Regions from separate parts of the Sphingobium sp. SJ10-10 genome, predicted to be linked through region 1. Evidence: riboswitches for the same ligand, from Rfam matches in the RefSeq annotation. Region 1 holds a riboswitch; the other holds the start of a gene.
The links. Region 1 has a riboswitch for cobalamin ahead of VVT58_RS16875 (DUF1636 domain-containing protein). Riboswitches for the same ligand answer to the same signal wherever they lie in the genome.
Positions count from the first base shown of each region.

Region 1 (15,158 bases):
CGAGGCGATCAGGAATGTGCCGGTAAGGTTGATTTCCACCGCCTTGCGGAAACTGTCGATCGGATGGGGGACGAATTCGCGCCCGACCGCCTTGATGGCAGGGGCTACGCCCGCGCAATTGACGGCGATGCGGGCAGTGCCATGGGCGGCCTCCGCCGCGTCGAGGCCGGCATTGACGCTGTCCTCGTCGGTGACGTTGACGCGCTGGAACAGGCCGCCAATGTCGGCCGCGAGTTTCACGCCTTCCTCTTCGTTGAGGTCAAACAGGGTGACGCGGGCGCCCCTGGCGGCGAGGGCGCGAGCGGTGGCGGCGCCCAGGCCGGATGCGCCGCCGGTGACGATGGCGGCCAGTCCTTCGATATTCATATCCGTTCCCCCTTACAGGACTTCCAGGGCGACCGCCGTGGCTTCGCCGCCGCCGATGCAGAGCGCGGCGACGCCTTTCTTCAGGCCGCGCGCCTTGAGAGCCGCGATCAGCGTGGCGATGATACGCGCGCCGCTCGCGCCGATGGGATGGCCGAGAGCGGTGGCGCCGCCATTGACGTTGATCTTGTCATGCGGAATGCTCAGGTCGCGCATAGCGATCATGGCGACGGCGGCGAAGGCTTCATTGACTTCGTAGAGATCGACATCCCCAGCTGACCAGCCCGCCTTTTCCAGCGCCTTGCGGATCGCGAAGACCGGGGCGGTGGTGAACAGCGCCGGGGCGTGGGCATGGGCGGCGGTGGCGACGATGCGGGCTTCCCGCGTCAGGCCCAGCTTCTCCGCCACATCGGCACGGGTCAGCACCAGCGCCGCCGCGCCGTCCGAAATCGAGGCGGAGGAAGCCGCGGTGATCGCGCCATCCTTGGCGAAGGCAGGTTTCAGGGACGGGATTTTCTCCGGCCTCGCATTGCCCGGCTGTTCGTCCTTATCGACCTGGACTTCGCCGTTGCGGGTCTTGACCGTGACGGGCGCCACTTCCCCGGCGAAGGCGCCGCTGCTGATCGCGGCATTGGCGCGGGCGAGACTCTCGATCGCATAGGCGTCCATCTCTGCGCGGGTGAACTGATAATCGCGCGCCGTATCCTCGGCAAAGGCGCCCATGGGCTTGCCGCGATCATAGGCGTCCTCCAGCCCGTCCATCATCATCGTGTCGATGACCCGGTCATGGCCGATGCGCGCGCCGGACCGATGCTTGGGCAAGGCATAGGGCGCGTTCGTCATGCTTTCCATGCCGCCCGCGACGACGACGTCGACGGAGCCTGCGGAGAGCGCTTCGGCCGCCATGATCGCCGCCTGCATGCCGGACCCGCACATCTTGTTGACGGTGGTGGCCTCGATCGATTGCGGAAGGCCCGCGCCCAATGCCGCCTGGCGTGCAGGAGCCTGGCCCAGAGCGGCGGGGAGGACGCAACCCATATAGATGCGGTCGATGGCTTCGGGCGCGACCCCGGAGCGTTCGACGGCCGCCTTCACCGCGACGGCGCCCAGTTCGGTAGCGGACACGCCGGAGAGCGCGCCCTGAAAACCGCCCATCGGGGTTCGGGCATAGCCCGCGATGATGATGTCCCGGTCGTGTATATCGGTCATATCTTTCTCCTCAACGGGTGCCCGGGCCACCGACCGCCTTGGGCGGGGTCATGCCCATGAGGCCGAGTCCGGCCATGCCCCGAATCGCAATCTGGATTTCCGTCGGCATCGTGCAGCCTCTTCCCCTATCGCGGAGGCACGTGCAATGGTCAGCGCTCTTGATCCCGGGCAGCGGAACCGCGGCGGTTGGGCATGGCGAGACAGAGGCGGATGAGAGTGGCGACCAGGTCGTTGGCCAACATGGCCATAATATCGGCCAGAGGCGCCGCCGTTCCATCGGGAGCGTCAAGCGGCGCGAGAGACACCCAGCGCGGGCGGCTTAGCGGTCGTTGGTGTCGGAAGGGATGTGCGCGATCAACCTGTTGACCCGCATATCGTTTTCCGCCGTGCAGGCGAACAGCCGACAGATCCAGTCCATCCAGCGCGTCAGAATAGCCATGACCCTCTCCCTTATTTTGTCGGATGATAGCAGTTTGGGGAGGTGAAGAGAAGTCTAACCATGGTAGCGCCGCCGCATATTTCCGTGCTGCGGCGTCAGGAAAGACCATGCTTTTCTACCCCCCTTGCGATGGAACGACGGGGTCTTTATCAGCATCGGCGCGACAGGTTCCCCGAAAGGGGATGAAAAGGGAAGTCGGGTGGAAGGCCCGCGCTGCCCCTGCAACTGTAAGCGGCGAGCGATCCGGCCATCACGCCATTGGGACAAGGTTCCGAGAAGGCGGCCGGGAAGCATCGACCCGTGAGCCAGGAGACCTGCCTGACGCAGTCGTTCTTCGACCGGACAGGGTGCGCCGGCCGAACGGGGTTTTCCCTCGCGAAGCGACAGCCATCGCCTTGCCGGCGTGACCGTGCAGGGGGAGTTCTGTCGCCCGTCCGGTGTCGGCCTGTCCTCCTCTGCCTGGTTTCCTGGCCGGGCATTTGCCGTCGGGCTGGAGGAAGCGGAATGACTGATATGTGGAGCTGTCGCTGATGTTGCGGGCCGTCGGGCGCGGGGCGTCGGTGGTGGTCTGTTCGACCTGCCGTCTGTCGGCGGAGAGCAGGGAGGATGAGGATGGTCGGCGTGGCGGCGCATTGCTGACCGAGGCGCTCCAAAAAATGCAGGAGAGCGACCCCGCCTATGCGGCGGTCGTGGTGCAGGACATGCCCTGCCTCTTCGCCTGCCAGCGGCATTGCACCGTGCATATCCGGGGGACCGGCAAGGTCGGCTATGTTCTGGGCGACTTCACGCCGGATGAGGAGGCCGCCCGCGCGATACTGGATTATGCGGTGCGCCATGCCGCAAGCGAGGAGGGCGTGGTGCGCTATGCCGACTGGCCGCAGGGGGTGAAGGGGCATTTCATCGTCCGAACGCCGCCCGAAGGCTTCATCTGCTCATGATCCGGTTCGATGATCGTGCGGCCTTTGCCGCTGCGCTGGCGGATTTGCCCTTGCGGGACGAAAGCGCCGTCGCAGCGGCGGCGGCGCGGCAGGCGGTGCTGACGAAGCCCGCCGGATCGCTGGGGCGGCTGGAAGAGATCGCCCTGTTCATGGCGGGCTGGCAAGGACGGGAAAAGCCTCGGGCCGAGCGCATCCGTGCGGCGATCTTCGCGGGCAATCATGGCGTGGCGGCGCGGGGGGTCAGCGCCTTCCCGGCGGAGGTCACGGCCCAGATGGTCGCGAATTTCCGCCATGGCGGCGCGGCGATCAATGCTTTGGCGCAAGCCTGCGGCGCGGAACTGACCGTGGCGGCGCTCGATCTGGAACGGCCGACAGGAGACATTTGTGTCGAAGCGGCGATGAGCGAGGCGGAATGCCTGGCCGCGATCAATGCCGGGGCGGCGGCGGTCGAACCGGGCCTCGACCTGCTGCTGCTGGGCGAGATGGGCATTGCCAACAGCACGCCAGCGGCGGCGCTTTGCGCGCAGGCCTTTGGCGGCGCGGCGGCGCATTGGGTCGGGCGCGGCACGGGCGTGGACGGCGATGGACTGGCGCGCAAGGCCGAAGCGGTGGCGCAGGCGCTCGCCTTGCATGGGATGCATTGTGCCGACGCCTTCGAAACGCTGCGGCGGCTGGGCGGGCGCGAGATCGCGGCGCTGGCGGGTGCGGTGCTGGCGGCGCGGATGTTGCGCGTGCCGGTGATGCTGGATGGTTTCATCGGTTGCGCGGCGGTCGCCCCGTTGGCGAAGGACAGTCCGGCGATCGTCGGCCATTGCCTGGCGGCGCATATGTCGGCCGAGGCAGGCCATGAGCGCCTGTTGGCGGCGCTGACGCTGGACCCGCTGCTGCGGCTGGACATGCGGCTGGGCGAGGGCAGCGGCGCTGCGGTGGCGACGCAGATCGTGCGGTCGGCGCTGGCTGCCCATGCCGGCATGGCGACCTTTGCGGAAGCGGCAGTGGCTGGTGCTTTGTGAAGGCTTTTCCGCTCCACCTGATGCGCCATGGCGCGCCGCAGCTTGCCGGGCGGTTGCTGGGGCATTTGGATGCACCGCCGGAAGCCGACGGGATCGCGCTGTGCGTTGAGCGCGCGCGAGGATTGGACTTTGCGCGGGTGGTGACGTCCGACCTTGCCCGGGCGCGGGCACCGGGGGAGGTCATAGCGGCGGAGCGAGGCGTCGGCCATGGTGTCGACAGCCGTTGGCGGGAACTGTATTTCGGACGTTGGGAGGGCGCCGACCCGGCGACTCTTCCTTCTGCCGATCTGGCCCGCTTCTGGGACGATCCGGATGGCTTTCCACCGCCGGAGGGCGAAAGCTGGACCGATCTTTGCGGCCGGATACGGGACGGGCTGGGCGACCTTGGCGAGCCGGTGCTGGTGATTTGTCATGCCGGAGCGATGCGGGCGGCGCTGGCTGTCCTGTGCAACTTCGACGTGCGGCAGGGTTGGGCGGTCGACCTGCCCTATGGCGCGGTGCTGAGCCTGCGGGTCTGGCCCGGCGAGCAGCCGTCGGTGCAGATCACAGGGCTGATGCCATGAAGCGGCTGGTGCTGGCCCTGCAATTGATGACGCGCTTGCCCTTGCCCGCGCTGGACGTCGATGAATTCGATTTCGCCGCCGCGATCCGTTGGTTTCCCGCCACGGGAATCGCCGTGGGCCTGATCGTCGCTGGCGGGGCCGGTCTCGGTCTCCGGATCGATCCATGGGCGGGCGCCCTGTTCGGCCTGATCGCCTGGGTTGCCGTCACCGGCGCGCTGCATCTCGACGGATTGGGCGATATCGCGGACGCGGCGGGGGCGGCGCATGGCGACCGGACACGCCTGTCCGCCGTTCTGGCCGATCCGCATATCGGCAGTTTCGGCGTGGTCGCCATCGGGCTGCAATTGCTGGCCAAGCTGGTGCTGCTGCGGTTGTGGGTGGAAAATTTCCCGCTGTGGATGCTGGTTCCCGTGGCGATGGCGGCGCGCATCGGGCCGCTGGTCTGGACGCGATGGTTGCCGCCACTGCACGAAGGGCTGGCGAGCCGATTTCGAGCAGGCTGGCGGCCGGTACCCCTCATCCTCTGGACGGCGCTGGGGCTGATATTGGGTTTCTGGGTGCCTGCCTTATGGGCGGCAGTCATATTGATTCCGCTCTGGGGACTGTGGCTGCGGTCGCGGATCGGCGGCATTTCCGGGGATGGACATGGCGCTGGCATCGAACTGCTGGAAAGCGGCCTGCTGGCCGTGATGGTGCTGGCGCGATGAGCGGCTTCACCTGGCATGGCGGGCGACTGGCCGAGGCGCGGGCGGTCTATGGCGGCGCGGACTGGATCGACCTGTCGACGGGGATCAGCCCTCTGACATGGCCGGGGGCCGATCGCATCTCGGTCGATTGGCGATGCCTGCCCGACCCGCATGATCTGGCGGCCCTGGAAGCGGCGGCGGCGGCACATTTCGGCGTCGATCCCGATCATCTCTGCACTGTGCCGGGGAGCGAAGCCGGGTTGCGGCTGATGGGCCGGATGCTGGACATGCCCGGTCGCTGGCGGCTGCCAAGCTATCGCACCCATGCCGAGATTTTCACGAAGGGCCACCCGATCGCCGCCGGGGAAGATGCGCCTCGGGAAGCGGTCGCCCTGCTGCTCGCCAATCCCAACAATCCTGATGGCCGCATCCTGCCGCCTGCCCGTCTGCTGGAATGGCTGGTGGGACTGGAGCGGGCCGGGGGATGGCTGATTATCGACGAAGCCTATGCCGATGCCATGCCGTCATGCAGCCTGGCGGATGTGGTCGGGGACGAGCGGCGGCTGATCCTGTTGCGATCCTTCGGCAAGTTCTTCGGGCTGGCGGGCGTGCGGCTGGGCTTTCTCATCGGGCCGCGCGCGATCGTCGCGGAAGCGCGGCGGATGCTGGGGGAATGGCCGGTCTCTGCTGCGGCGATCGCGTTCGGGCGTGCGGCCTATGATGACCGGGCATGGATCGAAGAGGCGATTGTGGCTTTGGCGGAACGCGCGGCGCAACTGGATGAAGTGCTGGCGCGGCACGGACTGGCGGCGCGGGGGGAATGTCCGCTGTTCCGGCTGGTGGAGGTGGAGGATGGACCGGCCCTGTTCGACCGGCTGGCGCGACGAGCGATCCTGACGCGACCCTTTGAGGAAAATCGGCGCTGGCTGCGGCTTGGTCTGCCCGGCGATGCGATCGCGCTGGCGCGGCTCGGCCGGGCCTTGGCGGATGGCTGAGCCGGTGGCGCTGGCGGCGCTGATGCTGGATGCCGCGCTAGGCTGGCCGGTCTGGCTATATGCGCGGATCGGGCATCCGGTGGGTGGTTTTGCGCGGATCATCGGCGCGGTGGAGCGGCGGTGGAACCGGGAAGCCTGGAGCAACCCGACCCGGCGATGGGCCGGAATTGCCCTGCTGTTGCTGTTGCTGGGCGTTGCGGGAGGTTCCGGTCTCGCGTTGGAATGGGTAATCCGCAGGTGGGCGGGGGATATGGCGTGGATCTGGCTCGCGCTGGCGGCCTGGCCGGCGCTGGCGCAGCGCAGCCTTTATGCGCATGTGGCGTCCGTGGCGCGCGCGCTGGCGAGGGGAGAGCTGGATGCCGCGCGACGCGCGGTGGGCCGGATCGTGGGACGCGATACGGATTCGCTGGACGAAGCGGGCGTTGCCAGGGCCGGGATCGAGAGCCTGGCCGAAAGCTTCTGCGATGGAATCGTCGCGCCGCTGTTCTGGCTCCTGCTGTTAGGGCTGCCGGGAATCTGGGCCTATAAGGCCGTGAACACCGCTGACAGCATGATCGGGCACAAGGAGGCGCCTTTCACGGATTTCGGCTGGGCTGCAGCGCGATTCGACGATCTGCTGAACTGGACGCCGGCGCGGCTGGCGGCCTTTGTCCTTTGCATCGCGGGCGGCGGAGGATGGGCCGTGATGTGGCGGGACCATGGACGCCATGCCTCGCCCAATGCGGGTTGGCCGGAGGCCGCCATGGCCGGAGCGCTGGTGATCAGGCTGGCCGGGCCGATCCGCTATGACGGCGTGCTGCATGACAAGCCATGGATCGGGACGGGTGGCGAAGCGGATGTCCGCGCCCTGCGGGCCGCGCTTCGAATCTATTTATGGGCCTGCCTGATGTTGTGGGGTCTGGCCGCGATCGGGGAGGGAATCGGATGACGACGTTGCTGGTGCTGGGCGGATGCCGTTCCGGCAAGAGCCGCTATGCGCAGGAGCGGTGCGAGGCCATTTCGGGCGGCAGCCTGGCTTATATCGCAACGGCGCAGGCCTTCGATGTGGAGATGGAGGAGCGGATCGCGCGCCACCGGAGCGAGCGCGGCAGCCGCTGGCTGACCATCGACGCGCCCATGGACCTGGCTGAGGCGTTATCCGAAGCCGCTGGGAGGGCGGACGCGATCCTGGTCGACTGCCTCACCCTCTGGCTTTCCAATCTCATGCTGGCTGAGGCGGATATTGCGGCGGCCCGGGCCGCTTTGGCGGATGCTGTCGTCGCTTGTCCCATCCCCGTCACATTGGTGGCCAATGAAGTGGGACTGGGCATCGTGCCCGATAACGCCCTGGCCCGGCGATTCCGGGACGAGGCGGGGTGGCTCAACCAGCAAATGGCGACCCTGTGCCGGGAGGTCATATTGCTGGCGGCGGGGTTGCCCTTGACGTTGAAAGCTTAATATTGCACCATAGTATAGAATTTTAATGATCAACCGACGGAATTGCAAGCTGATCGCCATTCTGTGGGTGAACAGAAACGCGACCTAGACGGGGGGATAAGAAAACTTCGTTGCGCAAAATGCCCGTGTAATATTTGGGTTCGTGCGTCTTGCCTGCTGCCATCCGAGGCAATAAAGGCGGAGACGGCTGAAAAGCTGTGGAGGGGTTTATGGAAGGCGGCTGGTCCGGCAGGCGGCATGAGCGTCGTAAACGCTACCACCAATCATTATTGGCTGAATATGATGGGCGGCATTTTCGCTCGGTTTCGTGCCTGCTCAATCAGGGGGATGGTCTGTGAGTTCGCTTAATCCCGATTATTTGTTCGTGTTCATATTGGCGGCCTTTGTGGGTTTTCAGTTGATTAAGAAGGTATCGCCGCTGCTGCATTCGCCGCTGATGTCGCTGACCAATGCGATTGCGGCGGTGGTGGTCGTGGGTGCGATCACGATCACGGGGGAGGAAGGCGCGACGCCGCTGGCGAAGACGCTGGGCTTTATCGCAGTGTTCTGCGCGACGGTGAACCTGGTTTCAGGCTTCATGATCACCGACCGCATGCTCAAGATGTTCAAGCCGCGGGGGAAGTGAGATGAACGCATTCGTGCCCTTTGCGGCGATCCTCTCGTCTTCGCTGTTCATCCTGGCGCTCATGTGGATGAGCCACCCCTCGACCGCGCGCCGGGGCGTGCGGGCAGGCGAGATCGGCATGGTCGTGGCCATTATCGGCGCGCTCGTGCAGCATGAGGTGGTCGACTATAATCTCATCATCATCGCGATGATCGCGGGCGCGGCGGCGGGCATTCCGATGGCGCTGCTGATGCCGATGACCGCCATTCCGCAGCGGACCGCGATCAGTCACGCTTTCGGCGCGCTGGCGGTCGGTCTGATCGGTGCGGCGGAATATTACAAGCATGCCCATGCCGAATATGCGGGCGGCTTCATCATGTGGGCGCTGATGTTCGAGATGCTGCTGGGTTTCCTGACCTGCACCGCATCGGTCATCGCCTTTGCCAAATTGCAGGAGATCATGGGCAGCCGGCCGGTGTCCTTCGTTGGTCAGCGCGTGCTGAACGGCGGCGTGGCGCTGGCGACGGTGGTGATCGGGGCCATGCTGGCGATCGATCCGACGCAGACCTGGCTGTTCCCTGCCTTCGTCGCGCTGGCTCTGCTGTTCGGCGTGCTGCTGGTGATCCCGATCGGCGGCGCGGACATGCCGACCGTCATCGCGCTTCTGAACAGCTATGCGGGTCTGGCGGCGAGCGCCATGGGCTTTGCGCTGGGCAACAAGCTGCTGATCGTGGCGGGCGCGTTGGACGGTGCTTCGGGCTTCATCCTGGCGGTCATCATGTGCAAGGCGATGAACCGCAGCTTCGCCAACGTCATGTTCGGCGGCTTCGGCAAGGTCGTGGCGGGCGTGGCGGGCGGCAAGGACGATCGGGTGGTGCGCTCCGCGTCCGCCGAGGAAGCGGCGATGCAGCTCGAAAATGCCAGTGTCGTCGTGATCATCCCCGGCTATGGCATGGCCGTGGCGCAGGCGCAGCATAAGGTGAGCGAGCTGTATCAGGCGCTGACCAAGAAGGGCGTGGACGTGAAGTTCGCGATCCATCCCGTGGCGGGCCGCATGCCGGGGCACATGAACGTGCTGCTGGCCGAGGCCAATGTGCCCTATGAGCAGTTGATCGAGCTGGACGACATCAACCCGGAACTGCCCCAGGCGGACGTGGCGCTGATCATCGGGGCGAACGACACGATCAACCCGTCGGCGCGCGACGATCCGCAGAGCGCCATTGCCGGCATGCCGATCATCGAGGCGGATCGCGCCAAGTCGGTGTTTGTGATCAAGCGGTCGATGAATGCGGGCTTCGCCGGGATCGACAATCCGATCTACTATAACAGCAATACCCAGATGCTGTTCGGTGACGCCAAGGACATGGTCGGCTCCATCGCCAAGGAACTCGCAGGCGGTGGCTCAGGATTGCATTGAGGGCAAGTTGACAGAAGCTTGAACAGAAAAAGCCCGCCGGACATGTTCGGCGGGCTTCTTTTTTGTGGACGGCGGCCTATCGTCCGCTCGCAAAATCCGCGCCGATGACCCGATAGAGCAGGATGCGGTTCCGGATCAGTGTCAGGTTCGTCGCGATGGCGCTTTGTTGAGCATTGTAGAGACTGCGCTGGCTGGTCAGGCTGTTGAGGAAGGTATCGATGCCCGCGCGATAGCGTTCCTCGGCCAGTGTGTAGCTGCGCCGGCTGGCAAGGATCAGACGTTGCTGGGCAGCCTGCTGGTCGTCGATCGTGCCTTCGCGGGCGAGGGCGTCGGACACTTCCTGAAAGGCCGTCTGGATCGCCTTTTCATATTGGGCGAGGCTGATGTCGCGCTGCGCCTTGCTATAGTCAATATTGCCGCGTGCGCCGCCACCGAAGATCGGCATGGTCGCAGATGGCGCCGCGGACCAGGCAAAGCCCCCGCCGGTGAAGAGCGAGGACAGCGCCGAACTCGCCACGCCGATGGCTGCGGTCAGGCTGATTTTCGGAAACATCGCCGCCCGCGCTGCCCCGATATCGGCATTGGCGGCCTTGAGCTGATGTTCGGCCTGCAACACGTCGGGGCGCTGGAGTAGCACGTCGGAAGAAAGGCCTGCGGGCACCTTTGCGACGCTGCCGGTCAGCTCTTGCAGCGATTGGGGCAGCAAGGCGTCCTCGACCGGGGCACCGACGAGAAGATCAAGCGCATTCCGATCCTGAGCGACCTGGGTGATTGTCGCGGCAATATCGCTGCGCGCCTGCTCCACCGTGGTTTCGGCCTGATGCACGTCGAGCTTGCCGATCAGGCCCGCACCATTGAGAGACCGGGTGAGGGCCAGCGTGCGTTCCGCGCTGGCCAGTGTCTGGCGGGAAAGCGCCAGCAATTCCTGGTCGGCGGCCAGGGTGGCATAGGCGCTGGCCGTCTCTGCGATCAGGGTGATGCGGGTCGCCCGCGCTCCTTCCTCCGTCGCGAGATAGGATTCGAGCGCCGAGCGGGTGAGGTTCTTCACCCGGCCGAACAGGTCGATCTCGAACGCGCTGAAACCGATGTCGGCACTGTAGCTGTTCTGGCGGTCGTCGTTCCGCCGGACGAAGCTGGCCGCCGCCTCGCCCGTGACGGCGGGAAGCTGGGCGGCGCGCTGGACCCGATATTGGGCGCGGGCAGCCTCCACATTGGCGAGCGCGGCGCGCAGGTCGCGATTATTGGCGAGGGCGCGTTCGATCACCGTCCTGAGGCGTTGGTCGCCCACCAATGCGGTCCAGGGCAGGCCGGGCTTTTCCGTGGCGACCGTCGGCGCATAGGCCTGGCCGCTGGGGAAGCTGGCGGGCACGGGCGGCGTGGGGCGGACATAATGGGGCGCCATGTTGCAGGCCGACAATGCGGCGGCCGAGGTCAGGGCGAGGAGGGCGCGCTTCATGCCGGAACCTCCGTGGCGGGGGCAGCGGCGGGCGGCGGATTCTCGCGGTTGAAGATGCGCATGATCGTCAGGAAGAAGAGAGGGACATAGAAGATGGCGAGCACGGTAGCGGTCAGCATGCCGCCGACCACCGCCGTGCCGATGGCGACGCGGCTCTGCGCGCCCGCGCCCGTGGCGATGGCCAGCGGAATGACGCCTGCGATGAAGGCCAGCGAAGTCATCAGGATCGGCCGGAAGCGCAGGCGCGCCGCTTCCAGAGCGGCGGTCGTGGCGTCCTTGCCTTGCAGATAGGCGAGTTCCGCGAATTCGACGATCAGGATCGCGTTCTTGGCGGCCAGGCCCATGGTTGTGAGCAGGCCGACCTGGAAATAGATGTTGTTCTCCAGCCCGCGCAGCGTCACCGCCAGCACCGCGCCGATCAGGCCGAGCGGGATGACCAGCAGCACCGCGAGCGGGATCGACCAGCTTTCATAGAGCGCGGCGAGGCACAGGAATACCACCAGCACCGACAGGCCATAGAGCAGTGGCGCCTGCCCGCCGGAAAGCTGCTCCTGATAGGACAGGCCGCTCCAGGCATAGCCGGTGCCTGCGGGGAGCTGCTTTTGCAGCTTCACCATCTCGTCCATCGCCTCGCCCGAGCTGGCGCCGGGCGCGGCCTGGCCCTGGATTTCATAGGAGGACTGTCCGTTATAGCGCGACACGGTGGTCGGCCCCATCGTCCAATGGGTGGTGGCGAAGGCGGAGAAGGGCACCATTTCGCCGGTGGTGCTGGACCGCACCTGCCAGTTGTCGAGGTCCGTCGGCAGCGCGCGATATGGCGCGTCGGCTTGCATATAGACGCGCTTCACCCGGCCACGGTCGACGAAATCGTTGATATAGGTGCTGCCCCAGGCGGCGCTCAGCACATTGTCGACGCTGCTTTGGGTAAGGCCGAGGACGGCGAGTTTCTCGGAATCAACGTCGACCTTGAGTTGCGGCGTGTCCTCCAGCGTGGCGGCGCGCACGCCGGCCAGTTTCGGGTCGTTCGCGGCGGCCTTCATAAGCTGGTTGCGCAGCGCTAGAAAGCGCTCGCGGCTGAGGCCGCCGGTGTTCAGCAGCTCGAAGGTGAAGCCGTTGGACTGGCCCAGGCCGCGAATGGAGGGCGGGGTCATGGCCAGCGCCTTCGCATCGCGGATCGCGGCGAGCTGCTTGGTGGCGCGGTTCGCGATCATCGTCGCGCTGTTGGCCGCCCCCTTGCGCTCGTCCCATGGGGCCAGGTTGATGAATCCCTGCGCGGTATTTTCGCCCTGTCCCGCGAAACTGAAGCCCTGGGTCACGAAGGCGAAGGCGACATTGTCCTTCTCATCGCTCATGAAATAATTCTGGACGCGCTCCACCGCTGCGGCCGTGCGGGAGGATTTGGCGCCGGCGGGCAGGGTGATCTGGACCATCACCTGCCCCTGATCCTCCACCGGCAGGAAGCTGGTCGGCAAGCGGACGAACAGCAGCCAGAGCAGGGCGAGAATGACGGCATAGCCGATCCAGAAAAAGGTCCGGCGGCCGATGAAGCCGTTGAGCTGGCTCATATAGCCGTTGGTGACGCGGCTGAACCAGCGGTTGAACCTGCCGGTCCAGCCGCGTTCGCGATGCTCCTCGCCTATGGGTTTCAGGATCGTGGCGCAGAGCGCGGGGGAGAGGATCAGCGCGACCAGCACCGAAAGCAGCATGGAGGAAACGATAGTGATCGAAAATTGCCGGTAGATGACGCCCGTCGACCCGCCGAAAAAGGCCATGGGCAGCAGCACGGCGGACAGGACAAGGGCGATGCCGATCAGGGCGTTGCCGATTTCCTCCATCGACTTGATGGTGGCGTCACGGGGGGAAAGCCCTTCCTCCTCCATGATGCGTTCGACATTTTCGACCACGACGATGGCGTCGTCGACCAGCAGGCCGATCGCCAGCACCATGCCGAACAGGGTCAGCGTGTTGATCGAATAGCCGAACAGCGCCAGCACGCCGAACGTGCCGAGCAGCACCACCGGCACGGCGATGGCGGGCACCAAAGTGGCGCGCCAGCTTTGCAGGAAGAGGAACATCACCACCACGACCAGCCCGACCGCCTCGATCAGTGTCTGGACGACTTCCTCGACCGATAGCTTGATGAAGGGCGTGGTGTCGCGGGGATAGCTGACGGTGTAGCCGTGCGGCAGGTTGGTCGACAGTTCCGCCACCCTGGCCTTGACCAGTTCCGCGGTCTTGAGCGCGTCGGCGCCCGGAGCGAGCTGAAGCGCCATGCCGGATGCGGGATGGCCGTTCAGGCGCGCCGAGGAGGTGTAGCTTTCATTGCCCAGCTCCACACGCGCCACGTCGGACAGGTGGACGACCGAACCGTCGCCCTGCGTCTTGACGATGATGTTGCGGAACTGATCGGGCGTTTGCAGGCGGGCGCGGGCGGTGACGGTGGCGTTGAGTTGCTGCCCCTCCGGCGCGGGATCGGCGCCGATTTGGCCTGCCGACACTTCGACATTCTGGCTGGCGATGGCGCTTTGCACGTCGGAAGGCATCAGCTTGACCGTCGCCAGCTTATAGGGGTCCAGCCAGATGCGCATCGCATATTGCGATCCGAAGATCTGCGAGGAACCCACGCCGTCGACGCGGGCGATGGGATCCTGGAAATTATTGACCAGATAGTCGGCAATATCAGCCTGCGAAGCCGTGTCGGTCCGGTCGTAGAGGCCCACCACCATCAAAAAGTCATTCTGCGACTTGGTGACGGTCAGCCCCTGTTGCTGCACGGCATTGGGCAGGCGGCTCAGCGCCTGCTGCACCTTGTTCTGCACCTGCACCTGCGCGGTGTCGGGATCGGTGCCCTTCTTGAAGGTGACGGTGATCCGCGCCTGACCGTTGGCGGTCGACGAGGAGGAGAAATACATGAGGCCGTCAATGCCGGTGAGTTGCTGCTCGATGACCTGGGTGACGCTGGTCTCGACGGTTTCGGCGGAAGCGCCCGGATAGTTGGCGCTGATATTGACCGACGGCGGGGCGATGTCGGGATATTGGGCGATCGGCAGGGTCAGCATCGCGCCCAGGCCCGCCATCATGATGCCGATGGCGATGACCCAGGCGAAAATGGGCCGTTCGATGAAAAAGCGGCTGAGCAAGGTCTCGACCCCTTATTTCGCGGCCTGATCGACGGGCACGGGTTTCACCGCGTCGCCGGGCTGCACCTTGTCGGTGCCCTCCACGATCAGTCTGTCGCCTTTTATAAGCCCGCTGGTGATCAGCCATTTGTCACCCACCGCCTGCGCTGCGGTGACGATGCGGCGTTCGACCTTGCCCGACTTGTCCACGATCAGGGCGGTGGCGTTGCCCTTGGGGTCGCGGCTGATGCCCTGTTGCGGCACGAGGATGGCGCCCGGAACGACCGATTGCGGCGCGACGACGCGCACGAACATGCCCGGCAGCAGCAGGCTGTCGGGATTGGGGAAGCGCGCCCGCAGCGTGACGGTGCCGCTGTCTGGATCGACGATCGGCTCGGCAAATTCAATGCGGCCTTCGAGCGGATAGTCGGTGCCGTCGTCCAGTTTCAGCCGGATCGTGGCGCTGGCGGGCAGCGCGTTGCCGGCGGCGAGGGCGCGGCGCAGTTGGAGCAGCTTTGCGCTGGACTGCGTCACATCGACGAAGATCGGGTCAAGCTGCTGGATGGTGGCGAGCGCTGTCGTCTGGCTGGCGGTCACCAGCGCGCCGGGCGTGACCGAGGACCGGCCGATGCGCCCGCTGATCGGGGCGCGGACCTGGGTGAAATTGAGGTTGATGCCGGTGGTCTGGAGCGTGGCGCGGGCTTGGCTCACGGCGGCGGCGGCCTGGCGGGCGGTGGCGATCACATCGTCGCGATCCTGCGCGCTTACTGCCTCGCTCTGGCCAAGGGTGCGGTAGCGATTGGCCTTTGCCTGGGCGGCGGCGGCGGTCGCCTGCGCGCTGGCCAGCGTCGCCTGCGCCTCGTCGCGGGAGGCGCGGTAGAGCGAAGGGTCGATCTGGTAGAGCGGCTGGCCCGCCGTC
Region 1 covers NZ_CP158133.1:243,707-258,864, reverse strand. The annotation lists gene VVT58_RS16885 (SDR family NAD(P)-dependent oxidoreductase) at 1-366, opposite strand, end outside; gene VVT58_RS16880 (acetyl-CoA C-acyltransferase) at 379-1,572, opposite strand; cobalamin riboswitch at 2,160-2,348, shown strand; gene VVT58_RS16875 (DUF1636 domain-containing protein) at 2,542-2,949, shown strand; gene cobT (nicotinate-nucleotide--dimethylbenzimidazole phosphoribosyltransferase) at 2,946-3,962, shown strand; gene VVT58_RS16865 (histidine phosphatase family protein) at 3,959-4,525, shown strand; gene VVT58_RS16860 (adenosylcobinamide-GDP ribazoletransferase) at 4,522-5,232, shown strand; gene VVT58_RS16855 (aminotransferase class I/II-fold pyridoxal phosphate-dependent enzyme) at 5,229-6,206, shown strand; gene cbiB (adenosylcobinamide-phosphate synthase CbiB) at 6,199-7,134, shown strand; gene cobU (bifunctional adenosylcobinamide kinase/adenosylcobinamide-phosphate guanylyltransferase) at 7,131-7,643, shown strand; gene VVT58_RS16840 (NAD(P) transhydrogenase subunit alpha) at 7,978-8,268, shown strand; gene VVT58_RS16835 (NAD(P)(+) transhydrogenase (Re/Si-specific) subunit beta) at 8,270-9,664, shown strand; gene VVT58_RS16830 (efflux transporter outer membrane subunit) at 9,741-11,120, opposite strand; gene VVT58_RS16825 (efflux RND transporter permease subunit) at 11,117-14,260, opposite strand; gene VVT58_RS16820 (efflux RND transporter periplasmic adaptor subunit) at 14,273-15,158, opposite strand, start outside.

Region 2 (15,158 bases), on a different replicon from region 1:
ATCGGCGGGCCTGGCGACCGCGTTCTCGGCGATGACGGCCATGCTCGTGGCGCCGATCGCCGGGCGGCTGGTTGACAAGGTCGACGTGCGCATCATGATTTCGGGCGCGGTCGCCTGGATCGGGTTGATGACGCTGTGGCGGGCGCATTGGACCACCGATGCGGATTTCTGGACGATCGCGATGCCGCAGGTGGTTCAAGGTTTCGGCATGCCCTTCTTCATGATCCCGCTGACGACGCTGACCCTGGGGTCGGTGCGGCCCGAGGAAACCGCCTCGGCCGCGGGCATGCAGAATTTCCTCCGCACGCTGGCCATCGCCATTTCAACCTCCATCGTGCTGACCGGCTGGGGCAATGGACAACGCATATCGCGCACTGAGATGGTCAGCACGCTCCATACCGATACGACCATGGCCGACCTGACGAGCAGGGGCTTCACCCAGGACCAGGCGCGGCAGATGGTAACCAATCTGGTCGATGCGCAATCGCAGGTGCTGGCGATGAACCATGTCTTCTACATCGCCGCCCTGGTGCTGTTCCTGGCCGCGGCCGTGGTGTGGCTTGCCCCGCGCCCGACCGGAACCGTGGATCGCTCGGCAGTGCACTGAGCCCGGCCGGGGCGACGGAATCGGGGGGCGAAACGACCGATGCGCCGTCATGGGCGAGCGTCGCGCATCGCGCCCGATTGACGCGGCGCGGCATCGCCGTCACTGAGTGGCAAAAAGGTGGGGTCCATGCGAATCGTCATCATCGACGACAGCGGCTTGCGCGCGACGGTCCTGGAAGAAGGACTGCGCGAGGCGGGCTATGACGATATTCACATCGTCCCTCCGCGCGGCGGCTTCGTCGCGCGGCTGGAACGCATGGCGCCCGACGTCGTGCTGATGGACCTGGGAAGCCCCAGCCGCGACACGCTGGAGGAAATGCTGACCGTCAGCCGCGCGTTGGCCCGGCCCATCGCCATGTTCGTCGACCAGTCGGACGAATCCATGATCGGCGCGGCCATCGACGCAGGCGTGTCCGCCTATGTCGTGGATGGGCTGCGCAAGGAGCGGGTGAAGCCGGTGCTGGAACTGGCGGTGCGGCGCTTCAACGCCTTCGCCCGGCTGCAGACCGAACTGGACGAGGCGCGCACGGCGCTCTCGGACCGCAAGATCATCGACCGCGCCAAATCCATCCTGATGAGCCAGCGCGGCCTTTCGGAGCCGGATGCCTATGCGTTGCTGCGGTCGAGCGCGATGAATCAGGGGAAGAAGATCGTGGATGTCGCCCAAGCCCTCATCACGGCCAGCGACCTGTTGGGAGGGATGTGATGACGACCGACCTGCGCATCGCTTTCCTGCCGTTGACCGACGCCGCCGTGCTGGCGGTGGCGCGGGAAAAGGGTTTCGCGGAAGAGGAAGGGTTGCATCTCGACCTCGTCCGCACGACGAGCTGGGCGACGTTGCGCGACCGGCTGGTGTTCGGGCAGGTGCAGGCGGCGCACATGCTGGCGCCGCTGGCCGTCGCCGTGACGCTGGGATTGAGCCAGCAGGCAGCGCCGCTTTCCGCGCCCTACAAGCTCAACGTCAACGGCAATATGCTGGTGATGGCGAACGAGTTCGCGCAGGCGCTGGATCCCGACATATCGGCGCGGCTGGACGATCCGCTGGGCACCGCGCATGATTTCGCGGCGGCCATCGGTTTGTGGAAGCGCAAGCCGGTGATCGGCGTCGTCCATCGTTATTCCAGCCATTCGATGATGTTGCGCTACTGGCTGGCGAGCGCGGGCGTCGATCCGGATCGCGACGTGGTGCTGCGCGTCCTGCCGCCGTCGCTTACCGTGGAGGCGATGCGCGCCGGGGAGGTCGATGGGTTCATCGCAGGCGAGCCCTGGGGCAGCGCGGCGGTCGACGCGGGCCTGGCCGAAGCGGTGGCGATCGGGGAACGCATCTGGCGGCGCGGCGTCGAGAAGGTTCTGGCCTTCCGCACGCCCTGGCTGGATGAAAATCCCGACAGCGTCGACCGGCTGCTCCGGGCGCTGGTGCGGGCCGCGGCCTGGTGCGACGAGCCGGACCATCATGAGGCGCTCGCCCACCTCTTGTCGCAACCTCATTATGTCGACCAGCCCGCCGAGGTTATCCTGCGCGCTCTGTCGGGCGGGATCGTGGCGCGGGTGGACATGGCGCCGCTGTCCATGCCCGATTTCATGCTCTTCTCGCGCGAGGCCACGCCCTTTCCGTGGCGCAGCCAGGCGCTGTGGATCTATTCGCAGCTCGTCCGCTGGAAGATGGTGGAACATAGCCAGGAAAATGCCGCCAAGGCCGCGTCGGTCTTCCGCCCGGACATCTTCCGCCGCGCACTGGCCGACAGCGATGTGGCGATGCCGGGGGCCAGCATGAAGGTGGAGGGAGCGGTCGCCTCTCCGCTGGCGGTGGGATCGAAACGGGGTGAATTGACGCTGGGACCTGACAGCTTTTTCGATGGGCGGGTGTTCGATCCCGAGCGGATCGAGGATTTTCTGGCAAGTTTCTAAAATCCGCCCCAAGCCTTCGGGGCAGGGAGGATCGGGTTGGCTCCCACAAATTTGTGCCTTGCAACATGAGGCGAATCACGAGATAAGATAAGAGTCGCGCGACGAAGCGCGTTTTTCGGGATGAGCCCTTCCCAAGGCTGGGATCGCGTTCTCCCTACGATTTTACAGCAAAGCCGCTGGCCGGATTTCGCAAAGAGCGAGGTCCGGAAGCGGCTTTTTTCGTGCCCATTTTACAAGATTCGAGGGACATCATCATGGCAACTGCTCATTGGGAGAGCCCGAAAGGGGGCGAAGGGCCAGAAGGTCAGAAACAAACCGGCCAGACCGGTTTCTGGAAGGCCGGGCATACGCCGACCCTGATCGCCGCTTTCCTCTATTTCGACCTCGCCTTCATGGTGTGGGTGCTGTTGGGGCCGCTGGCGCCCTCCATCTCCAAGACGCTGGGCCTGACACCGGCTGAAAAGGGGTTGATGGTCGCCGTGCCGACGTTGGCAGGGGCCGTGCTGCGCGTCGTCAACGGCCTGCTGGTCGACCGGATCGGCTGCAAGCAGGCGGGCGCAATCAGCCAGGTGATCGTCATCCTCGGTCTTGCGACGGCGTGGTTCATGGGCGTCAACAGCTTCGGCGGCACGCTGGCGCTGGGCGTGATCCTGGGCTTTGCTGGCGCGAGCTTCGCCATCGCGCTGCCGCTCGCCAGCCGCTGGTATCCGGCCGAGCATCAGGGCAAGGCCATGGGCCTGGCCGGCATGGGCAATTCCGGCACGGTGCTGGCCTCGCTGTTCGCGCCGATGCTGGCCAAGCTGTTCGGCTGGAACGCGGTGCTGGGTCTGGCCTGCATTCCCCTGACCATCGTCTTCGTCATCTATATGATCATGGCCAAGAACGCGCCCAATGCGCCCGCGCCCAAGAAGCTGGTCGACTATTTCCACCCGCTGAAAAGCGCCGACGCCTGGTGGCTGATGGGCTTTTACTCGGTGACTTTCGGCGGTTTCGTAGGGCTGGCCGCCTCGCTGCCGATCTACTTCACCGACCAGTTCGGCCTGACCCCGGTGGTTGCCGGTTATTGCACGGCTGGCTGCGTGTTCGCAGGATCGCTGGTGCGTCCGATGGGCGGCGCGCTGGCTGACAGGATCGGCGGCGTCAAGGCGCTGATGATGGTCTATATCGCCGCCGCGCTGGCGCTGTCGGGTGTTGCTTATGCGCCGACGCTGGTCGCCGCCCTTGGCTTCTTCGTCGCCGCGATGCTGGCGCTGGGCGTGGGCAATGGCTCGGTGTTCCAGCTCGTGCCGCAGCGCTTCAAGGAAGAGATCGGCGTCATGACCGGGCTGGTCGGCATGGCGGGCGGCATCGGCGGCTTCTACCTGGCATCCTCGCTGGGTATCGCCAAGCAGCTCACCGGCAGCTTCGCGCCCGGCTTCCTGATCTTCGCGGGTCTGGCCCTGGTCGCGTTCCTTGGCATTTCCCTGGTTCGCGCCCGCTGGCGCACGACCTGGACCAGCGCTGCCCGCATCTGATTGCTTCACGCTCTGACAGGAGGGGAGGCGGCGGCCCGCGACAGGCCGCCGCCCTTTTCGCGTTTGCGATAAAATGCGGTGGCGTGGAAGCAAAATACATCGTGCTGCGAGGAATCGCTTGACCTCGTCGCGATTCGGAATATGCTGCAATGCAAGGGACAGGGTTGTCCTTCTTCCATAGCTGCGGTGGTCCAGGGACGGACGATCAAGGCGCTTATGATGGCAAGGCCGCCATCCAGACCTTCGGTTTCAAAGCCGAGGGTCCGGATGGCGGCCTTTTTCTTTTTCTGGAGTCAAGGGATGGATTTTCAGAACAACGGACCGGAAGCGGCGAACGAAGAGGACATCTTCGTGCCGTCCGAGGATGTTCAGGAACATCTGGTTGTCGTGGGCAACGGCATGGCCGGTTGCCGCGCGGTCGAGGAACTGCTGGCGCGCGACAAGGATCGCTATCGCGTCACCATCTTCGGCGCAGAGCCTTATGTGAACTATAACCGCATCATGCTCTCGCCGGTTCTGGCCGGGGAAAAGAGCTTCGATGACATCATCATCAACAGCCGCGAATGGTATTCGGAAAATAATATCGAGCTGATCGCGGGTGATCCGGTGACGGCCATAGACCGCACCGCAAAGACCGTCACGAGCCAATCGGGTCGCACCGTCGGCTATGACAAGCTGCTGATCGCCACCGGGTCGGACCCCTTCATCATCCCGGTTCCGGGGAAGGATCTGCCCGGTGTCATCAGCTTCCGTGACATGAAGGATGTCGACACCATGCTGGAGGCCGCCGATAAGGGCGGTGACGCGGTGGTGATCGGCGGCGGCCTGCTCGGCCTGGAAGCCGCGCACGGCCTCACCCTGCGCGGCATGAAGGTGACGGTCATCCACCTCATGGACACGCTGATGGAGCGGCAGCTCGACGAAGCGGCGGGCTGGCTGCTCAAGAGCGCGCTGGAAGGGCGCGGCCAGACCATCCTGACCGGAGCCAATACCGAAGCCATCTATGGCGACGGCAAGGTCGAGGGCGTGCGCCTCAAGGACGGCACCGAAATCCCCGCCAGCCTGGTGGTGATGGCGGTGGGCATCCGCCCCTCGATTGCTCTCGCCCGTGAAGCCGGGCTTGAGGTCAATCGCGGCATCAAGGTCGACGATCACATGGTGACGAGCGACCCCGATGTCCTCGCGGTCGGTGAATGCGTCGAGCATGACGGCAATGTTTACGGCCTCGTCGCGCCGCTTTGGGAAATGTGCCGCAGCCTCGCGGACGGCCTGACGGATCAGCATACCGGCTACAAAGGCTCGGTCACTTCGACCAAGCTGAAGGTCGCGGGTCTGGACGTTTTCTCCGCCGGTGACTTCTCGGGCGGTGAGGGCTGCGAGGATATCGTCCTGCGCGACGCTTCGCGCGGCGTGTACAAGCGCGTCGTCGTCAGGGACGATAAGGTCATAGGCGCCGTGCTCTATGGCGACACGGCGGACGGCGGCTGGTATTTCGACCTGCTCAAGAAACAGGAAGACGTCGCGGACATCCGCGACCTGCTGATCTTCGGTCAGGCTTTCGCCTCGGGAGGGGGCGCGCTGGACCCTAAGGCGGCCGTTGCGGCGCTCTCGGACGATGCCGAGATCTGCGGCTGCAACGGCGTCAGCAAGGGCCAGGTCGTCGCCTGCATTGCAGCGGGCAATTGCAGCCTCGACGCGGTGCGCGGCACCTGCAAGGCGTCGGCGAGCTGCGGAAGCTGCACGGGGCTGGTCGAAAATCTGCTGGCGGTGGTGTTGGGCGATGACGTTCAGTCCGGGCCGAAGACGATGTGCAAATGCACCAGTTTCACCCATGACGACGTCCGCCGCGAGATCGTGGCGCAGAATATGCGCTCGATCCCCGAGGTGATGCAGCTTCTGCACTGGTCGACCCCGGATGGCTGCTCCTCCTGCCGCCCCGCGCTGAACTATTATCTGCTCTGCGCGCTTCCCGGTGAATATCAGGACGACCAGCAGAGCCGCTTCGTTAATGAGCGCATGCACGCCAATATCCAGAAGGACGGCACCTATTCGGTCGTTCCGCGCATGTGGGGTGGTCTTACCAACCCGCGTGAATTGCGCGCCATTGCCGATGTGGTCGAGAAATATGATGCGCCGATGGTGAAGGTCACCGGCGGCCAGCGTCTCGATATCTTCGGCATCAAGAAGGAAGATCTGCCCGCCGTCTGGGCCGACCTCAATGCCGCGGGCATGGTATCGGGTCACGCCTATGGCAAGTCGCTGCGCACGGTGAAGACCTGCGTCGGGTCGGAATGGTGCCGCTTCGGCACGCAGGACTCCACCGGCCTTGGCGTCAAGATCGAGCGGATGACCTGGGGGTCGTGGATGCCGCACAAGTTCAAGATCGCGGTGTCGGGCTGCCCCCGCAATTGCGCCGAGGCGACGATCAAGGACTTCGGCGTGGTCTGCGTGGACTCCGGCTACGAACTGCATGTCGGCGGCAATGGCGGCATCCATGTCCGTGCCACCGATCTGCTCTGCAAGGTCGCGACCGAGCAGGAGGCGATGGACTATTGCGCCGCCTTCACCCAGATCTATCGCGAGGAAGCGCGCTATCTGGAGCGCACCGCGCCGTGGATCGAGCGTGTCGGCGTCGACTATATCAAGCAGCGGATCGTGGAAGACGAAGCGGGCCGCGAGGCGCTCCGCAGCCGCTTCCTCTATTCGCAGAGCTTCAGCCAGGATGATCCCTGGGCGCAGCGCGCTGCCGGTGCGGACAGCGAACTGCACCAGCCTCTCGAACCCATCGCCATCGCTGCGGAGTGAACGACATGACCGATTGGATCGACATCGGAACGCTGGCCGACATTCCCCAGCGCGGCGCCCGCACGGTGCAGATTGCCGGAGAGAAGGAAATCGCCGTCTTCCGCACCGGCGACGACCAAGTCTTCGCGCTGGTCAACGAATGCCCGCACAAGCAAGGCCCGCTGAGCCAGGGCATCGTGCACGGCCACAGCGTCGCCTGCCCGCTCCATAATTGGAACATCGCCTTGAAGACGGGCGAGGCGCAGGGCAATGACGAGGGCTGCACGCCGACCATCGAGGTCAAACAGGAAGGCGGTCGCATCCTGATCGCCCGCCCGGCCAAGCTCAAGGCGGCGGCATGAGCTTCCGGTCCCTGCTCTTGCCGGCAGGGGCCAGGGTGGAGGGGACGTGCTGTCCATCCCTTGCGGCACGCACCTCCACCCAATTCTCTCTCAAGGAAGATGAGGTAAGGGCATGACTCAGGCCATCCGCACCACCTGCGCCTATTGCGGCGTCGGCTGCGGCATCTCGGCCACGCCGACCGGCCCGCGGTCGGTCACGATTCTGGGCGATGAGGCGCACCCGGCCAATGGCGGGCGCCTCTGCTCCAAGGGCACGCATCTGGGCGAGACGGTGGGCCTGACCGGCCGCCTGCTCCACCCGATGATCGGCAACAAGCGGGCGAGCTGGGACAAGGCATTGGACCTTGTCGCCAAGCGTTTTCGCGAAACCGTCGAGCGCTACGGTCCCGACAGCGTGGCTTTCTACGTCTCCGGCCAGTTGATGACCGAAGACTATTATGTCGCCAACAAGCTGATGAAGGGCTTTATCGGCTCGTCCAATATCGACACCAATAGCCGCCTCTGCATGTCCAGCGCGGTCGCCGGTCACAACCGCGCCTTTGGCGAGGATGTGGTGCCCGCCAGCTATGACGATCTGGAGGAAGCGGACCTGATCGTGCTGGTCGGCTCCAACACCGCCTGGTGCCACCCCATCGTCTATCAGCGCATCCAGGCCGCCCGCGCCGCGCGTGGCACCAAGCTGGTCGTCATCGACCCGCGCCGTACCGAAACCTGCGAAGGCGCCGACCTGCATCTGCCGGTGAAGCCGGGCACCGACGTCGCGTTGATGAATGGCCTGCTGGCATGGTGCGACGCCGAGGGGATCACCGATCCCGGCTATGTGGCCGATCATGTCAACGCCCCCGAAGGCTTCTGGGAGCATATCCGCACCGGCCATGACCTCTGGAGTACGGCCAAGACCTGCGACATCGCACCCGCGCTGCTGGAGCAGTTCTACAAGCTGTTTGCCGCGACCCCGCGCACGGTCACGATGTTCAGCCAGGGCATCAACCAGTCGATCCGCGGCACCGACCAGGTCAACGCGATCATCAATGTCCACCTCGCCACCGGCCGCATCGGCAAGCCTGGCGCGGCGCCTTTCTCGATCACCGGCCAGCCCAATGCCATGGGCGGGCGCGAGGTGGGCGGCTTGGCCTCGACGCTGGCCTCGCACATGGACTTCGCGCCGGAAAATGTGGAGCGGGTGGGCCGCTTCTGGGCCGCGCCTGCCATGGCGACCAAGCCGGGCCTCAAAGCCGTCGATCTGTTCCGCGCCATCAACGAAGGCCGGGTCAAGGCGCTGTGGGTGATGGCCACCAACCCCGCCGTGTCGCTGCCCGATGCTGGCCGCGTGCGCGAGGCGCTGGAGGCCTGCCCCTTCGTCGTGGTGTCGGACATCATGGCCGACACCGATACCGGCGTTCATGCCGATGTTCGCTTGCCCGCCGCCGGCTGGGGCGAGAAGGACGGCACCGTCACCAATTCGGACCGCACCATCAGCCGCCAGCGGCCCTTCCTCGCGCTGCCTGGCGAAGCCAAGCCCGACTGGTGGATCGTCAAGGAAGTCGGCCGCCGCATGGGCTGGCGCAATGCCTTCGCCTATGACCGGCCTGCCGATATCTGGCGCGAACATGCCCGCCTGACCGCCTATCAGAATGACGGCCAGCGGGTGTTGAACCTGCGGGCGCAGGCCACTATCGGCAATGATGCCTATGACGCCATGGAGCCGTTCCGCTGGGGCGATACGCCCTTCACCGATGGCCGCTTTCCTACGCCCGACGGCAAGGCGCGGCTGGTGTTGACGAAGCAGATGGAGATTCAGGAGCCGCTCAAGCAGTGGCCGATGACGCTCAACACCGGGCGTTATCGCGACCAGTGGCACACGATGAGCCGCACTGGCCTGTCGCCCAAGCTCGCCCGCCATCGCGAGGAGCCGCTGGTGGAAATCCACCCGCAGGATGCCGAAGCGCTGGGCATCGTCGACCGCGACCTCGCCCGCGTCCAGACCGCGCAGGGCAACAGTCTTTTCCGCGTGAGCCTGAGCGAAGGCCAGCGTCCGGGCGAGATCTTCACGCCCATCCACTGGACCGATCAAATGTCGAGCGGCGGCCGCACGGGCCTGCTGCCCCGTCCGCTGGTCGATCCGCATTCGGGCCAGCCCGGCTTCAAATCCACCCCGGCCAGCGTCGAGAAGGTCGCGACCGAGTGGAAGGGCTTCCTGATCCTGCATGGCGATCAACCCGTCAAATTGCCTTGTCTCTGGTCCACCCGCATCACCGTGCCGGGCGGCGCGCTGTACGAGATCGCTGGCAATGGCGACCCTGTGCGGCTTGAGGCCTGTCTGCCCAAGGGCGACCGCGTCGAAGCCATCGACCAGACGCGTGGCACTCGCCGCATCGCCATCATCAGCGAAGGCCGCCTTGCGGGCGTGCTGTTCGTCACCCGCACCGGCCTGCTGCCCTCGCGCGACTGGCTCATCAGCCAGCTTGAAGTCGAGGGGGTGGGAGCCTCCGTCCTTGCCGCGCGCGGGCCGGGCAACCAGCCCGACAAGGGGCCGACCGTCTGCGTCTGTTTCGACATCGGCCTTTACCAGATCATGGCGGCGATCCGTGAACAGCAACTGGTCGATGTGCCCGCCATCGGCAAGGCGATCGGCGCCGGGACCAATTGCGGGTCTTGCCGTCCCGCGCTCGCCAATATCCTTGCTCAAACCACGCAGGAGACGCTCCATGCAGCCGAATGAACTGATCGCCCCCGGTGAGGTCTGGCTGGTCGGCGCAGGTCCCGGCGACCCGGACTTGCTGACCCGCAAGGCCGAAAAGCTGATCGCGGCGGCGGAGATCGTCTTTTACGATGCGCTGGTGGGGCCGGGCGTGCTGGACCTGATCCCCGAGGGCGTGGAGCGGGTGAGTGTCGGCAAGCGCTCCGGCCGCCATTCGAAAGCGCAGGAGAGCATCAACGACCTGCTGCTGGCGGCGGCGAAGGCGGGCAAGCGCGTCGTGCGCCTCAAGGGCGGCGACCCCTCGGTCTTCGGCCGCTCGGCGGAGGAGATGGAGCATCTGGCGGCGGATGGCATTTCCTTCCGCATCTGCCCCGGCATCACCACGGCCAGCGCGGCGGCGGCGAGCGGCCATACCTCTCTCACCCTGCGGGGCGTGGCGCGGGGGTTGACGCTGGTGACGGCGCATCTCAAGGCGGGCGAGCCGCTGAAGCTGGACTGGGAAATGCTGGCGCGTCCGGGCGGCACGCTCGGCATCTATATGGGGCGCGCCGCTGCGGGCGAGATCAGCCGCTCGCTGATTGCCGCCGGGCGTGATCCCGAAACGCCGGTGATGGTGGCGGTCAACGTCTCGCTGCCCAATGAACGGCTGATCCGGGGGAAGCTGTCGGCGCTGGCCTTCCTGGTGGCGACGATCAGCGATGAAGATCCGACCTTGCTGATGATCGGTGAGGCGGTGGCGGGCACTTACGCTTCGGCGGACATGTCGGTGAGTGCTACGCTGACGGTTTGAACTGAAGCGATGTGCTCCTGCGGAGGCAGGAGCCCAGTTCGAACACCTGATCTGGGTTCCTGCCCTCGCAGGAACACGCTGCTTTGTCGATTCTATTGATTACTCTTTTCCAACTTCTCCAAATCCTCGGGCCGATTGATATTGGGCAATATAAACTCCGGCCGCTCGACGATCCGGGCGCCGATCCGTTCCAGCCAGCCATAGATTGATCGGTTGTTGTCCTCGGCCAGATGCGTGTCCAGTTCGGCCGCTAATGAAACAGGCCAGAACCCCGCCAATTGCTGGCCTTTGAGGATCGCCGCACCTTCACCGATCAACGCTTCCGCCAGCCCGTCCGGATAGGCGGGAACATCGCACCCCGTCGTCAGCACCGCGTCATAGCCTTCCGCCAGCGCATGATGCAGCGCTGCGTTCAGTCCGCCCAAAGGCCCCATATCCGCCGCCGGTCGATCCGGCAGCCCGATCATTCCGTCCACTTGTCGTCCGCAAATCACGACCGCCTCGACATGGCGCCCTAGCGCCGCCGCCGCATGGTCCAGCAGGGTTCGCCCATCCAGCATCGCCAGCGCCTTGTCGCTCCCGAACCGGCTGGATCGCCCTCCGGCCAGAACCGCTCCCAGCAACCGCATCATGCCCCTCCCGAGATGATCCGGGCATAGGCGTCCGGGTCGACATTGCTCCCCGAAATCACCACCACGCTCGCGCCCTTCGCGGCCGGAGCCAGCCCCGCCAGCATCGCCGCCAGGGCGACCGCGCCGCCCGGTTCGACCACCAGCTTCAACGCTGAAAAGGCGAAGCGCATCGCTTCCCGCACCTGATCGTCGTTCACCACCAGGCCACCGGACAGCAACGCCCGATTTATCGGAAAGGTCAAAGCCCCCGGTGTGGGTGACAGCAAGGCATCGCAGATCGACCGTGCATCGGGCGAGACGCTTTCCCGGACTCCGCTGGCGAGCGACCGCGCCGTATCGTCGAACCCTTCCGGCTCGACCGCATAGATCGCCACGCCGGGCTGCCGCGCTTTCACCGCCGTCGCGATCCCCGACACCATGCCGCCCCCGCCGCAATTGACGAGGATCTGCCCGACCTCCGCGCCCAATTCGGCCGCCTGCTCCATTATCTCCAGCCCGATCGTCCCTTGCCCCGCCATGATGAAGGGGTCGTCGAAGGACGGCACCAACACTGCGCCGCGCTGGGCCACCAGCGCCGTCGCGATCTCCTCCCGGTTTTCGGTGAAACGGTCATAGGGGACGATTTCCCCGCCCAGCGCCCGCGTATTGGCCGTCTTGATGGCGGGCGCGTCGGCGGGCATCACGATCGTCGCCGCGATCCCCAGCAGCCGCGCGGCAAAGGCCACCCCCTGCGCATGATTGCCCGACGACCAGGCCACGACACCCGCCTTGCGCTCCGCCGCGTCCAATCGCGCCAGCCGGTTATAGGCGCCACGGAATTTGAACGAACCGCTGTGCTGCGTGCCCTCGAACTTCACCAGCACCCGCCGCCCGCAGCGCTCGTTCAGCACCGCATTCTCCAGCAGCGGCGTGCGGATCGCCGCCGGCGCGATGACCCCCGCGGCGTCCTCGACATCGGCGGCGCTAATGGCGAACGGCATGCAATCTCCTTCCGTGGCCGCCTCTTGGCATGGCCGATGCTTTCCCTTATGGCGCGGGGCGCGGGCGGGGCAAACCCCGTACGCAAAGAAGATCGCGCCGGTGCCCGAAAGGGCTGAAAACGGGAATGCGGTGCGGACGGGAAACCGTCTTATTCCGCGGCTGTCCCTGCAACTGTAAGCGGTGAGCGCGATGCATTTCGGTCGAACGACCGGCCACTGGACGACAAGTCCGGGAAGGCGTGCATCGCTGCATTGACCCGCGAGCCAGGAGACCTGCCGGCGCATGGTCGCTCTTGCCCTGGCCCAGGGGTTGGCCATGGCACGGTGTTTTCCGTCTGAGCGACGAAGCGGCGCAGGGCCGCATCGGTGCGGGGGGAGGGCATTGGCGTCGACTTCCCCCAGTTCCGACCGCGCGAGCGGATGCCCTGAGCCATGAAGTCGCAGCGGCGCTCAGGGAAACAGATATAATGTTGAAAGCCACCATCTCTCTTGCGGCTCTGCTCGCCGCCACGCCCGCGCTCGCGGAGGATGAGATCATCGTCACCGCGCTGGGCATCGAGCAGCCCCGCGACGAAGTCGGCCAGGCCGTCACCGTCATCGATGCCGACACCATCCGCACCCGCCAGAGCGTGAGCGTCACCGACCTGCTCGCCACCACGCCCGGCGTCCGCTTCAACCGGGCCGATGCGGTCGGCGGCGTCACCGGCATTTCGCTGCGCGGCGCGGAAACGACCCAGACGCTGGTGCTGATCGACGGGGTGAAGGTCAACGATCCCAGCAGCATTGGCGATGCCTATGATTTCGGCAATCTGCTGGTCGGCAACATCCGCCGGATCGAGGTGCTGCGCGGTTCCAACTCGGTGGTCTACGGCAGCCAGGCGATCGGCGGCGTCGTCAATATCATGACCGGCACGCCCGCCGAAGGATTCGCGGCCAACGCGTCGGTCGATTATGGCTATAGCGATACGCTGAATGCCAAGGCGGATGTTTCGGGCACCAGCGGCATCGCATCGGGCGGCCTTGGCGTCGCCTATTTCCGCACGGACGGCATCTCCGCCGAGGCTGGCGACGCGGAAAAGGACGGTTATGAAAATATCGCCGCCAACGCCAAGCTGAAGCTCGACTTCAGCGATGCCTTGAGCCTGGACCTGCGCGGCTATTACATCCATGCCGATCTCGACACGGACCTCTTTTCCTTCCCCCCGATAGACCGGACCGCCACCAGCACGCTTGATCAATATGTCGGCTATGCTGGCCTGAACCTCAGGCTGTTCGATGGCAAGCTGACCAATCGCGCGGCGGTGACATGGTCCCGCAACGATCGCGACTACACCTCCATTTTCGGCCCTTATGGCTATTCCGGCACGAATCTGCGTTTCGAATATGAAGGCGTTTATCAGCCGGTCGAACAGGTGAAGCTGGTGTTCGGCTATGAGCATGAGCGGCCGGATTATGATTTCGTCGGCTTCGGTTCGCATGACCGCGCGAAGATCGACATCGACAGCGTCTATGCCGTCGCCGTCGTGAAGCCGGTGGAGGGTCTGACGCTGACGGGTGGCGTGCGCCGCGACGATCATAGCCAGTTCGGCGGCGCGACGACCTTTGGCGCCAACGCGAACTACACGCCCAATGGCGGCCGCACCAACATCCGCGCAAGCTATGGCGAGGGTTTCAAGGCGCCCTCACTCTATCAGCTTTACGATCCCTTTGTCGGCAATAGCGGGCTGCGCCCGGAGCGGTCCAAGAGCTATGATATCGGCTTCGACCAGAAGCTGGCCGGGGATCGTGCTATCTTCTCCATCACGGCCTTCCGCCGCGACACGCGTGACCAGATCGACTTTGACGGCGCCTTTGGAGCATTTGGCGGCTATAACAATCTCGATCGCACCCGCGCCAAGGGGGTGGAAGCATCCTTCGCGCTGAAGCCGGTCGACGCGCTGACCGTTACGGCATCCTACAGCTATGTCGATGCGCGCAATCGCTCGCCGGGCAGCCCGGACGAAGGCCTGCGTCTGCTGCGCCGGGCGCCCAATGCGGCCAGTGTGTCGGCGGACTATGTCTGGCCTTTCGGCCTGTCGACCGGCGCAACGATCACGATGGTGGATGACAGCGTCGATATTGACTCGAGCACGCACCAGCGTGTCCAGCTCGACGGCTTTGCGCTGGTTGGCGTTCGCGCGTCCTTCCCGATCAATGAGCATCTGGAAGTCTATGGCCGCATCGACAATCTGTTCGATGAAGGATACGCCACGGCTTATGGCTATGGCACCTATGGCCGGTCGGCCTTTGGCGGCGTGCGTGTCCGCTTCTGATGGAACAGGCGAGGGGCGGGCGTGACGCTTGCCCCTTCAGTGTCAGGGCGCAGCGTTGACCTGCGTCACGATAGAGCGCGCGGCCTCGACATAAGCGGGGCCGCCGCACACCGTCCATGCCTGCGGCACGCGGATGCGCGGGATGGCGCGCAGGATCGGATGGTGCAGCATTTCCGTCCCCTGATCGACGATCGTCTCGCTGCCGCTTTCGACGATCAGCCAGTCCGGGCGGGCGGCGAGCATCTCTTCCAATGGAAGCTGCGACAAAGCGGGCTTCCCCAGCTTTCCCGCCAGATTGACGAGACCTACGCGCTTCATGAGGTCATCGACCAGCGTGCCCGTCCCGGTCATATAGCCGCGCCGCTGATAATAGGCGGCAACCCCGCCGCGCCTGGATCGAGGCAGGGCGATGAGGTCGCGGTTCATGCGCGCAATCAGCGCTTCGCCCCGTTCGGGATGGCCGACCGCCGCCGCCACCTGCCGGATTTGCGCCAGGATCATGGGATAGCTGTCCGCGCTCGCCAGTCCCAAGGTCCGCCATTGGCCGGGAGGCGCTCCGACGACGCCGT
Region 2 covers NZ_CP158132.1:1,973,816-1,988,973, reverse strand. The annotation lists gene VVT58_RS09635 (DHA2 family efflux MFS transporter permease subunit) at 1-607, shown strand, start outside; gene VVT58_RS09630 (ANTAR domain-containing response regulator) at 734-1,312, shown strand; gene VVT58_RS09625 (CmpA/NrtA family ABC transporter substrate-binding protein) at 1,312-2,514, shown strand; gene VVT58_RS09620 (nitrate/nitrite transporter) at 2,769-4,028, shown strand; gene nirB (nitrite reductase large subunit NirB) at 4,329-6,833, shown strand; gene nirD (nitrite reductase small subunit NirD) at 6,839-7,174, shown strand; gene VVT58_RS09605 (molybdopterin-dependent oxidoreductase) at 7,287-9,896, shown strand; gene cobA (uroporphyrinogen-III C-methyltransferase) at 9,883-10,665, shown strand; gene VVT58_RS09595 (molybdenum cofactor guanylyltransferase) at 10,758-11,294, opposite strand; gene VVT58_RS09590 (threonine/serine dehydratase) at 11,294-12,277, opposite strand; cobalamin riboswitch at 12,359-12,573, shown strand; gene VVT58_RS09585 (TonB-dependent receptor domain-containing protein) at 12,745-14,589, shown strand; gene VVT58_RS09580 (ABC transporter substrate-binding protein) at 14,632-15,158, opposite strand, start outside.
Region 2: linked by a shared signal. The riboswitch ahead of VVT58_RS09585 (TonB-dependent receptor domain-containing protein) and the one ahead of VVT58_RS16875 (DUF1636 domain-containing protein) in region 1 are both predicted to bind cobalamin.